DNA from 2 places in the Kitasatospora sp. NPDC059827 genome. Region 1 is predicted to be linked to the other one. Evidence: riboswitches for the same ligand, from Rfam matches in the RefSeq annotation. Region 1 holds a riboswitch; the other holds the start of a gene.
The links. A riboswitch is a leader RNA that binds a small molecule or an ion and turns the genes downstream of it on or off. The one in region 1 is predicted to bind cyclic di-AMP.

Region 1 (5,070 bases):
TGGAGCTCTACCGCAGCGCGCTGGCCGTGCGCCGGGCGCAGCCCGACCTCGGCGCCGGCACCGGGGTCCAGTGGCTGGACGCCCCCGAGGGCACCCTCGCCTTCCGGCGCGGCTCCTTCGTCTGCACGGTGAACACCACCGGCGAGCCGGTGCGGATACCCGCCCCCGGCCGACTGCTGCTCTCCTCGACCGAACTCGGGGTGGACGGCGGCGAGACCGTGCTCGCACCGGACAGCACCGGCTGGTGGGCGGTCTGACGTGGGTGCAATAGGCTCTGGGCCCGTGACTACGGCGCGACTCTCAGACATCGCGGCGCAGGCGGGGGTCAGCGAAGCCACCGTCTCCCGCGTGCTCAACGGCAAGGCGAACGTCTCCGCGGCCACCAGGCAGACCGTCCTGGCGGCGCTCGACGTGCTCGGCTACGAGCGGCCGACCCGGCTGCGCCAGCGCAGTGCGGGCCTGATCGGGCTGATCACACCGGAGTTGAGCAACCCGATCTTCCCCGCGCTGGCCCAGGTGATCGAGCAGGTGCTGAGCCGGCACGGGTTCACCCCGGTGCTGTGCACCCAGACGCCCGGCGGGTCCACCGAGGACGAACTGGTCGAGATGCTGGTCGACCGGGGGGTGGCGGGCATCGTCTTCGTCTCCGGGCTGCACGCCGACTCCACGGCCGACCACGACCGCTACGCCCGGCTGTCCGGGCGCGGGGTGCCGTTCGTGCTGATCAACGGCTACAGCGAGAAGATCGACGCGCCGTTCATCTCGCCGGACGACCGCTCCGCGATGTGGATGGCCGTCCAGCACCTGGCCGAGCTCGGGCACGAGCGGATCGGCCTGGCGGTCGGGCAGCGGCGGTACGTGCCGGTGCTGCGCAAGATCGAGGGCTTCACGGCGGCGATGTGCGAGGTGCTCGGGCGCAGCCGGGAGGAGGCCGAGGACCTCGTCCACCACACGCTGTTCAGCGTGGAGGGCGGGCACGCGGCGGCCGGCGCCCTGCTCGACAAGGGCTGTACGGCGATCGTCTGCGGCAGCGACATGATGGCGCTCGGCGCGATCCGGGCGGTGCGCCAGCGCGGGCTGTCGGTGCCGCAGGACGTCTCGGTGGTCGGCTTCGACGACTCGCCGCTGATCGCCTTCACCGAGCCGCCGTTGACCACCATCCGCCAGCCGGTCGAGGCGATGGCGACGGCGGCGGTGGACGCGCTGCTGGAGGAGGTCGGCGGGAACTCCGCCCAGCGCGGGGAGTTCATGTTCCAGCCGGAGCTGGTGATGCGCGGGTCCACCGGGGCCTGCGCGCGCTGAGAACGGGTGGTCCGGGCGGACCGGGCCGACCGACGGGCCCCGGAGGGCGGTTGCTCTCCGGGGCCCGTCGGCGTGCGGCGCCCGGGGGCGGTCCGGATCCGTCAGATCGGCGGGTCCGGTCGGCCTGTGGTCGGTCGGCCCCCTGGGCGTACGGGCACGCCGGAGCCCCGGGAGGAGCGCATGCTCTTCCCGGGGCTCCGGCGTCAGCCGTCGGCGGCCGCGCGGTCCTTGGTCGCTCAGACCCGGCCGGCGAAGTCCGGGGCCCAGTTGGCGACGGTCTGGAGACGGACGCCCGAGCTCGGGTTGGCGGCCTCGACGTACTGGCCGTTGCCGATGTAGATGGCGACGTGGTAGACGCCGGAGTCCTGGCCGTTGTTGGACCAGAACAGCAGGTCGCCCGGCTGCAGGCTGTCCAGCGAGACGTGGGTGCTGGCGGCGGCCTGGTCGGCGGCGACGCGCGGGATGTTGATGCCCGCGGCGCGCAGCGCGGCCTGGGTCAGGCCGGAGCAGTCCCAGCCGCCGTTGCCGGTGCCGCCGTAGACGTACGCCTGGCCGACCTTCGACTGGGCGAAGGAGACCGCGGCGGCCATGCTGCCGGAGGCGGCCGGGGCCGGGGCCGGGGTCTGCGCCTGGGCGGCGGGCTTCGACGCGGGCTTGGTGGCGGACGGCTTGCTCTGGGCGGTCGGCTTGGCGTTCACGGCACCGCCGTTCGAGGCCTGGCCGGCCTTCTGCGAGCGGTCGAACCAGGTGAAGTCCGAGCCGGACTTGGCGGCGGAGCCGTCGGCCTGGGCCGAGGTGCCGTCACCGAAGGTCAGCTGCTGGCCCGGGTAGATGGTGTCCGGGCCCTCGGTCAGGGTGCTGCGGTTGAGGTCGTACAGCCGCTGCCAGCCGCCCTGGACGTTGTGCTTGTCGGCGATCGAGGACAGCCAGTCGCCGTCGACGACGGTGTAGCCGCCGGCCTGGGCCTGCGCCTGGCGCTTCTGGGCCCAGGTGCTGTTGGCGGACTGGGCGGAGGCGGCCGCGGCGTCGTCGGAGGCCTGGTCCTGCGCGGGGGCGGCGGGCTTCGCGGCCGGCTTGCTCGGGGCGGCCGGCTTGGCGGCGGGCTTCGCGGCGGGCTTGGCCGCGGTGGAGCCGGCGGAGGTGTCGACGGTGGGCGCGGCGCCGCCCTTGGTCAGACCGGCCTGGACGGAGCAGACCGGCCAGGCGCCGGGGCCCTGCGAGGCGAGGACCTTCTCGGCGACGGAGATCTGCTGGTCCTTGGTGGCCTGGTCGGCCTGCGGGGCGTAGCTGGTGCCGCCGAAGGCGGCCCAGGTGCTGGAGGTGAACTGGAGGCCGCCGTAGAAGCCGTTGCCGGTGTTGATGCTCCAGTTGCCGCTGCTCTCGCACTGGGCGACCTTGTCCCAGGTGGCGACGGAGGCGGCGTTCGCGGTGCCGGTGGTGAGGCAGGGGACGGTGAGGCCGACGCCGGCGACGCCGAGGGCGGCGATCACGCGACGGGTGCGGCTGGACAGGCGGTTGCCGTTGGAAGGCAGCATGAAGACGCGGTCCTCTCCCACGCCTGCGAGGTGAGCTGTCGGATTCGGGCTGGAGTTGCCCGGCCGCGCTGTGGGCGCGGCTTCACCCCTAGCCCTGGACCGTTCCGGAAAACGGTCCGGGGCGACTTACCTGTGGTTCCCCCGCTCCTGCCGTGATGCGATTTCGCGCTTGCCAGGACATCCGACGGCAGGACTCGGCGTCGCGGATGAACTGGGTCCGTGTGGTCACGAACGGGGAGCACGTTAAGCAGACTTAAGTTAAAACTGCAAATATCTGTGATGCGCATCACGGTTTAGTGAGAAACGCCGAATGGCCCGTTATTCATGATCGTAAATGATCGTTTTCCGGCAATATCGCGGTGGATTCTCATAACTGGCTCCGTCTCAGAAAAGAGATGACGGAGCATTGGGGCGCAAAGGGCGCGCGCCAGGGCTGCGGGGGAGCGGTCGTGAATCGCGCGCCGGGGAACGCGCCCGCCGGCCATCGGATATCCATCGACAAATGAACCGGAAACGGACATTGCGTCGCATTGCCCGCTTAGCGCACCAGCGGGGTGAATCGGAACACGGCGAAAGGGCCCGGAACGAGGTCGTTCCGAGCCCTTTCAGTGGTGCGGGTCCGCCGGTGGCGGCCGACGGGCGTTCAGCGGGTCGTGCTAGCCCTCCACGGGCCCTTCGGCGGCCGCGTGGGCGCGTCGGGAGCCCTCCCCGGCCCCGACGGTGGCCGCGGCCTCCGCCTCGGCCTCGGCGAGCTCCTCCGCCGTCGGCACCGGCAGGGCGGCCAGGTAGGTGGAGGCGATCAGCTGGCCGACCGTCGGGTAGGCGCCCAGCGGCGCGGCCGACGGGCAGCCGGTCTCCTCGGCGGCCGTGGCGAGCAGCTCCGGGTCCGCCTCCGGGCCGATGACGAGCGGGGCCAGGGCCGGGCGCTCGGAGCCGGTCTCCCGGAGGTGGCCGACGGCGGCGGCGACCGAGCCGGGCACGTCGAGCGCGGCGGCGACGACCGGCACGGCCAGTCGGGCGGCCAGCAGCACGCCGGTGATCCCGGCCGCGGCGGCCGCGTCCTCGCCGCCGACGGTGGTCAGGACCACGCCGTCCGCGGCGGTCGCGATGGCGAACAGCCGGGCCCGGTCGGCCCGCGCCAGCCCGGCCTCGGACAGCCGGACGTGGACGGCCTCGGCCAGCAGCGGGTGCGGGCCCAGCGCGTCGGTGACGGTCGCGCCGTACTGGGCGGCGAGGGCGTGAAGCCCGGTCAGGAAGTCGTGCGGGCCCGGGACCAGCGGCACCACGACGGGCGTCGGCAGTCCGGCCTCGGCGGCCGCCTCCAGCAGCTCCGCGACGGTGCGCTCCTGCGGGTCCGCGGCCGCGGCGTCGGCGGCCGGGAGGTAGCCGACCGCGGCCTGGACGCCGGTGTGCTCGCTGCGGACGATCGAGAGCAGTTCCTCGACGACCGAACGGGACTCGGGCCCCGCGGTCGCGGGTACGGCGAGCACCAGGGCCGGCGAGCCGGTGCGGATCTCGGGGCGCTCGGGGCGGCGGTGGCGCCCCCGCGCACGGGAACCTGGAGTGCGGACGGGCAGTGGCGCGCCCGGGATGGCTGCGGTGCTCATGCCGGAGATCGTAGGACATCTGCCCGTCAGGCCTGCAGTCGGCTGCCGTGCGGGCTTCGGGTGGTCGCGGTGCGGAGGTCGTGTCCCGGCCGCTCCGGTCCGGGGCGATTGCCCACAATCCGGACATTCCTCGCCCAAGCCCCGTACGGAGCCCCTCAGTTGCCCTGACGTGTCCCGCGGGGTGGCGCGTTGCACCGCAGTCGCGTGAGATGTCTCACAGCCTCCGGGCGGGCTGACGGAGGGTCACGGGAGGGCGACTCCCGGCATTCGAAGATCAACATTCAGCGGGGAACCGCTCACGGCCGGTTATGGACGAACCGTCGATTCAGTCGTCTATGTCCGTTTACGTACCGTCAGGAGAAGGGTCCGTGAAGAGTTCGCGGCGACCGTCGAAAAGCCGCGTGCACCTGCAATGTCCCGTGCTGATGCACGTGCACTGCGGCTATCATCGCGTCAAGTGAGGCGTTGTGCCGGGCCGGTACGGGGCCGGTCCGTTCGTTCGGCGGGTGCCGGGGCGCCGCGCTGGACGACAACTCCGGAGCTCTTCGGGAGACTTCTATGCACGACTCGCAGGACACGCACGGTTCCGACCACGCCCACAACGGGATGGCCGCCGCCGACCTCAC
Region 2 (5,070 bases), on a different contig from region 1:
GCGGTGGAGCACGCCGGGGAGGTGCCGGAGATCGAGGTGCTGCCCGGCTCGTACGACCTGCCGGGGGCGCGGCTGCTGGACCTCGCCTCGGTGATGGACCGGCTGCGCTCGCCGGGCGGCTGCCCGTGGGACGCCGAGCAGACCCACGAGAGCCTGGTGAAGTACCTGGTCGAGGAGGCCTACGAGCTGGTCGAGGCGATCGAGGAGGGGGACCGGGACGCGCTGCGCGAGGAGCTGGGCGACGTGCTGTTCCAGGTGTTCTTCCACGCCCGGGTCGCGCAGGAGCACCCGACCGATCCGTTCACGATCGACGACGTGGCCGGGGACATGGTCGAGAAGCTGCTGTACCGGCACCCGCACGTGTTCGGGGACGTCGAGGTGGCGGGCGCCGACGAGGCGGAGGCGAACTGGGAGCAGTTGAAGGCGGCCGAGAAGGCGGACCGGGAGTCCGTCCTGGACGGTGTGCCGGCCGGGCTGCCGGCGCTGGCGTACGCGGCGAAGCTGGTGTCCCGGGTGCGCCGGGCGGGCTTCGCGGGGGTGCCGGACGAGCCGTACGAGCTGCCGCGGGAGCTGACCGCCGAGGCGGCGGGCCGGCTGCTGCTGGCGGTGGCGCAGCGGGCGCACGACGCCGGGGTGGACGTGGACGCGGCGCTGCGCTCGGCCGCGCGCGGCTACCGGGACGCGGTGCGCGCGGCCGAGGGGCTCCGGCCGGAGTAGACCCCGGTGGCGGGGCGGCTCAGGCCGCCGTCGCCGTGCGCTCGGTGGCGCACCGCTGCGGCGGGACGAGCTCGCCGATCGCCTCGCCGATCAGGACGACCAGTTCGGCGAGGCGCTCCAGGTCGAGGTGGGCGGGCAGGTCGGCGAGGGAGACGATCCGCTCGCCCCTCGGCCCCGCCACGCAGAAGAGGTCGATCGGACCGAAGTGCTTCTCGGCGGTGTCGACCAGCGCGGCGACGTCGCTGGGCCGGCGGATGTCGCCGGAGACGCCGACCACGGGGCAGCCCGGCCGGTCGAGTTCGGAGGCGAGGTCCTCGGCGATGCCGACGTGGGTGTCGGCGATCAGCATCCCGGCGGTGCCGGCCGCGGTGAACCGGCGGGCGAGGTCGGCCCCCGAACCGCCCGCGAGTACCGCGATGACGACGACTGCTCCGCTGACCGTCATTGGTCCAGCTCCTCCCTGCGGGCGACACCGCACCGGCGCCCGCGCGTACTTCGGAGGATCGTAGGCAGGTCCTGACCCTCCGCAACAGGGATTACCCCTCAGGTGACCAGGCTCACGCCTGCCGCCCGGCCAAGAGCTGGCCAAGGCCCGTCCACGCACCGTCCACGGGCCGTCCACGGAGTGTCGGCGTTCCGCTCGCGCACCGGTCACGGACGGTTCGCGCGGCGGTGGCCTCCGGCCGGCCGCGGGGGCGCGTGCGCCGGTGGTCCGGGCCCCTCCGGTCCAGCGGTTACGGTCGACCCATGCCAGCTCAGCCCGAGGGCGCCCAGCCCGCCGCCCAGCCCGACCCGCAGCTCTTCACCTGGGAGTTCGCCGCCGACCCGTACCCCGCCTACGCCTGGCTGCGCGAGCACGCCCCGGTGCACCGCACCACGCTGCCGAGCGGGGTGGAGGCCTGGCTGGTGACGCGCTACGCGGACGCCCGGCAGGCGCTCGCGGACGGCCGGCTCTCGAAGAACCCGGCGCACCACAGCGGGCAGGCGCACCGCACCGGCCGGGTGGGCATCCCGGGGGAGCGGCAGGCGGACCTGATGACCCACCTGCTGAACATCGACCCGCCGGACCACACCCGGCTGCGCCGCCTGGTGTCGAAGGCGTTCACGCCGCGCCGGGTGGCGGAGTTCGAGCCGCGGGTGCAGCAGCTCACCGACCGGCTGATCGACGGCTTCGCGCAGCGCGGTTCGGCGGACCTGATCCACGAGTTCGCGTTCCCGCTCCCCATCTACGCGATCTGCGACATGCTCGGCGTTCCCTCCGAGGACCAGGACGACTTCCGGGACTGGGCCGGAATGATGCTGCGACACACGAAGCCGGGCCACGGCGGTGGCCAACGCGGCGGCGTGGGGCGGGCGGTGAAGCAGATCCGCGCATACCTGCTGGAGCTGATCCACCGCAAGCGGGCGGACCTCGGGGACGACCTGATCTCCGGCCTGATCCGGGCGAGCGACCACGGCGAGCACCTGACCGAGAACGAGGCCGCCGCGATGGCCTTCATCCTCCTCTTCGCCGGGTTCGAGACGACGGTGAACCTGATCGGCAACGGGACGTACGCGCTGCTGCGCAATCCCGGGCAGCGGGCCCTGCTGCAGGAGTCGGTGGCCCGCGGCGAGACCGCGCTGCTGGAGACCGGGATCGAGGAACTCCTGCGCTACGACGGGCCGGTGGAGCTGGCGACCTGGCGGTTCGCGACCAGTGCGCTGACCATCGGCGGGGTGGAGATCCCGGTCGGGGATCCGGTGCTGGTGGTGCTGGCGGCGGCGGACCGCGATCCGGCCAGGTTCTCCGACGAGAACACCCTCGACCTGGCCCGGAGCGACAACCCGCACCTGGGGTTCGGGCACGGCATCCACTACTGCATCGGAGCTCCGCTGGCCCGGCTGGAGGGGCGGTCCGCGCTGGCCACGCTGCTTTCCCGGCTGCCGGATCTGCGACTGGCCGAAAGCCCGGAGAATCTGCGCTGGCGGGGTGGCCTGATCATGCGTGGATTGCGCGAACTTCCGGTCGAATTCAGTCCGGAGCCCCGGTCGCCGCACAGTCGTCCTGAGGCCACGACACGCTGACGAAGCATCCGGAACCGGCCACCGAGGGTGGTGTGAACAGCCATCAAACCGGACAAAGCCCCGCCGTTGGTAGGCGATCGAACACGGGCCGTAATTCTTGTGTGATGTCGGTGATATGAGCTTGTGATTCGTCTGAGGATCTGTCTAGTCTCCGTGGAGTTCGCAGCTGCGGACCTCGTGCGCGGACGCCGAATCCTGCCCGCCGCGTCACGGGAAACCGACCAGAACCCTGGGCAGGGGCGGGGGAACCAGGTTTGTTGCCGTTCCTCCACGGCTTGGGGTGAAGCCGCCCGCGCGGAGTCGATTCCGCAGACGGCGGCCGGGCCACCTCCCGGTCCGAACCCGACAGCTCACCTCGCAGGCGTGCGGAGAGGGACCTTCATGCTGTTCGTTGGAACCGGCCGTCATCGCCGTCGCACCCAGGCCGAGAAGGCCATCGCCGTCGCCGGTGTGGCCGGCGTCGGACTCGCACTGCCGCTCCTCTCCGCCACCGGCGCCTCCGCCGCCCCGGCCTCCGTCTGGGACTCCGTCGCCCAGTGCGAGAGCGGCGGCAACTGGAGCATCAACACCGGCAACGGCTTCTCCGGCGGCCTCCAGTTCACCCCCAGCACCTGGAAGGCGTACGGCGGCACCGCGTACGCGGCGCAGGCCAACCAGGCCAGCAAGGGGCAGCAGATCGCCGTCGCCGAGAAGGTCCTCGCCTCGCAGGGCCCCGGCGCCTGGCCGGTCTGCTCCCAGAAGGCGGGCCTGAGCAAGGGCGGCGCCCCGGCCGAGGTGGACACCTCCTCGGACGCCAAGCCGCAGAAGCAGCAGGCCCAGAAGCAGCAGGCGCCCAAGCAGCAGGCCCCCAAGGCCGCCGCCAAGCCCGCCCAGCCGAAGCCGGTCCAGCAGTACGCGCCGAAGCACGCCGCGCCGAAGCAGGCCGAGCAGCCCGCCGCCCCGTCGGCGCAGCAGTACGCCCCCAAGCACGCCGCCCCGCGGGCCGCCCAGGCCCCGGCCGCCACGACCGGCCACGACTACACCGTCCGGGACGGTGACACCCTGTCGGGCATCGCCACCGCCCAGGGCGTGTCCGGCGGCTGGCAGGCGCTCTACGACGGCAACCGCACCACGGTCGGCGGCAACCCGGACATGATCGTGCCCGGCCAGGTCCTGCACCTGGGCTGAGCCGGACCGTTCCACGGCGAACGACACGCTGGACACGTAGGGGGCCGCGCCCGGCGGCCCCCTACGTCCGCGTTCGCCCGCCCCGGTGGGACGCCCCGGTGGGACGCACCGGTGGGACGCACCGGGACGAGCAGGTGAACTACCGGTGGGTAGCCGGGCCACACGGTGAGACGCAGCCCGGGCCGACGTGGCCCCGGGAGCCCGGGCGGTTAGGCTCTGGTCGTAACGACTCCGCAATCGTCCGGCCGACAGCACCACCCGCAGCCGGACCCTGCTTCCGCAAGGAGATGCTTCGTGCCGTCCATCGATGTCGTCGTAGCCCGTGAAATCCTCGACTCCCGCGGCAACCCCACGGTCGAGGTCGAGGTCGGCCTCGACGACGGCAGCACGGGTCGTGCCGCTGTTCCGTCGGGTGCCTCGACCGGCGCCTTCGAGGCGCTCGAACTGCGCGACGGCGACAAGAACCGCTACTTCGGCAAGGGCGTGGAGAAGGCCGTCCTGGCCGTCATCGAGCAGATCGGCCCCGAGCTGGTCGGCTACGACGCCACCGAGCAGCGCCTGATCGACCAGGCCATGCTCGACCTGGACGCCACCCCGGACAAGTCCTCGCTCGGCGCCAACGCCATCCTGGGCGTCTCGCTGGCCGTCGCGCACGCCGCCTCCGAGGCCAGCGACCTGCCGCTGTTCCGCTACCTGGGCGGCCCGAACGCCCACGTCCTGCCGGTCCCGATGATGAACATCCTCAACGGCGGCTCGCACGCGGACTCCAACGTCGACATCCAGGAGTTCATGATCGCTCCGATCGGCGCGGAGTCCTTCTCCGAGGCCGTCCGCTGGGGCGTCGAGGTCTACCACACCCTCAAGGGCGTGCTGAAGGAGCGCGGCCTGTCCACCGGCCTCGGCGACGAGGGCGGCTTCGCGCCGAACCTGGACAGCAACCGCGAGGCCCTGGACCTCATCACCGAGGCCATCCAGAAGGCCGGCTACGTGCCCGGCCGCGACATCGCGCTGGCCCTGGACGTCGCCGCCTCCGAGTTCTTCCAGGACGGCGCCTACCAGTTCGAGGGCAAGGCCCTGTCGGCCGCCGAGCTCATCGAGTACTACGCCGAGCTGGTCGCCTCC

Region 2: it holds a riboswitch for cyclic di-AMP, as region 1 does, so the genes downstream of both, ACFV8H_RS08680 (transglycosylase family protein) here and ACFV8H_RS16795 (transglycosylase family protein) in region 1, are expected to answer to the same signal.

The regions. Positions count from the first base shown of each region.
Region 1 covers NZ_JBHWIV010000023.1:13,884-18,953, reverse strand. Annotated here, with positions in the region: gene ACFV8H_RS16805 (glycoside hydrolase family 13 protein) at 1-257, shown strand, start outside; gene ACFV8H_RS16800 (LacI family DNA-binding transcriptional regulator) at 283-1,302, shown strand; gene ACFV8H_RS16795 (transglycosylase family protein) at 1,539-2,837, opposite strand; cyclic di-AMP (ydaO/yuaA leader) riboswitch at 2,845-3,015, opposite strand; gene ACFV8H_RS16790 (hypothetical protein) at 3,494-4,444, opposite strand; gene ACFV8H_RS16785 (DUF397 domain-containing protein) at 5,003-5,070, shown strand, end outside.
Region 2 covers NZ_JBHWIV010000009.1:153,805-158,874, forward strand. Annotated here, with positions in the region: gene ACFV8H_RS08665 (MazG family protein) at 1-717, shown strand, start outside; gene ACFV8H_RS08670 (SDR family NAD(P)-dependent oxidoreductase) at 737-1,162, opposite strand; gene ACFV8H_RS08675 (cytochrome P450) at 1,465-2,781, shown strand; cyclic di-AMP (ydaO/yuaA leader) riboswitch at 2,991-3,161, shown strand; gene ACFV8H_RS08680 (transglycosylase family protein) at 3,163-3,948, shown strand; gene eno (phosphopyruvate hydratase) at 4,243-5,070, shown strand, end outside.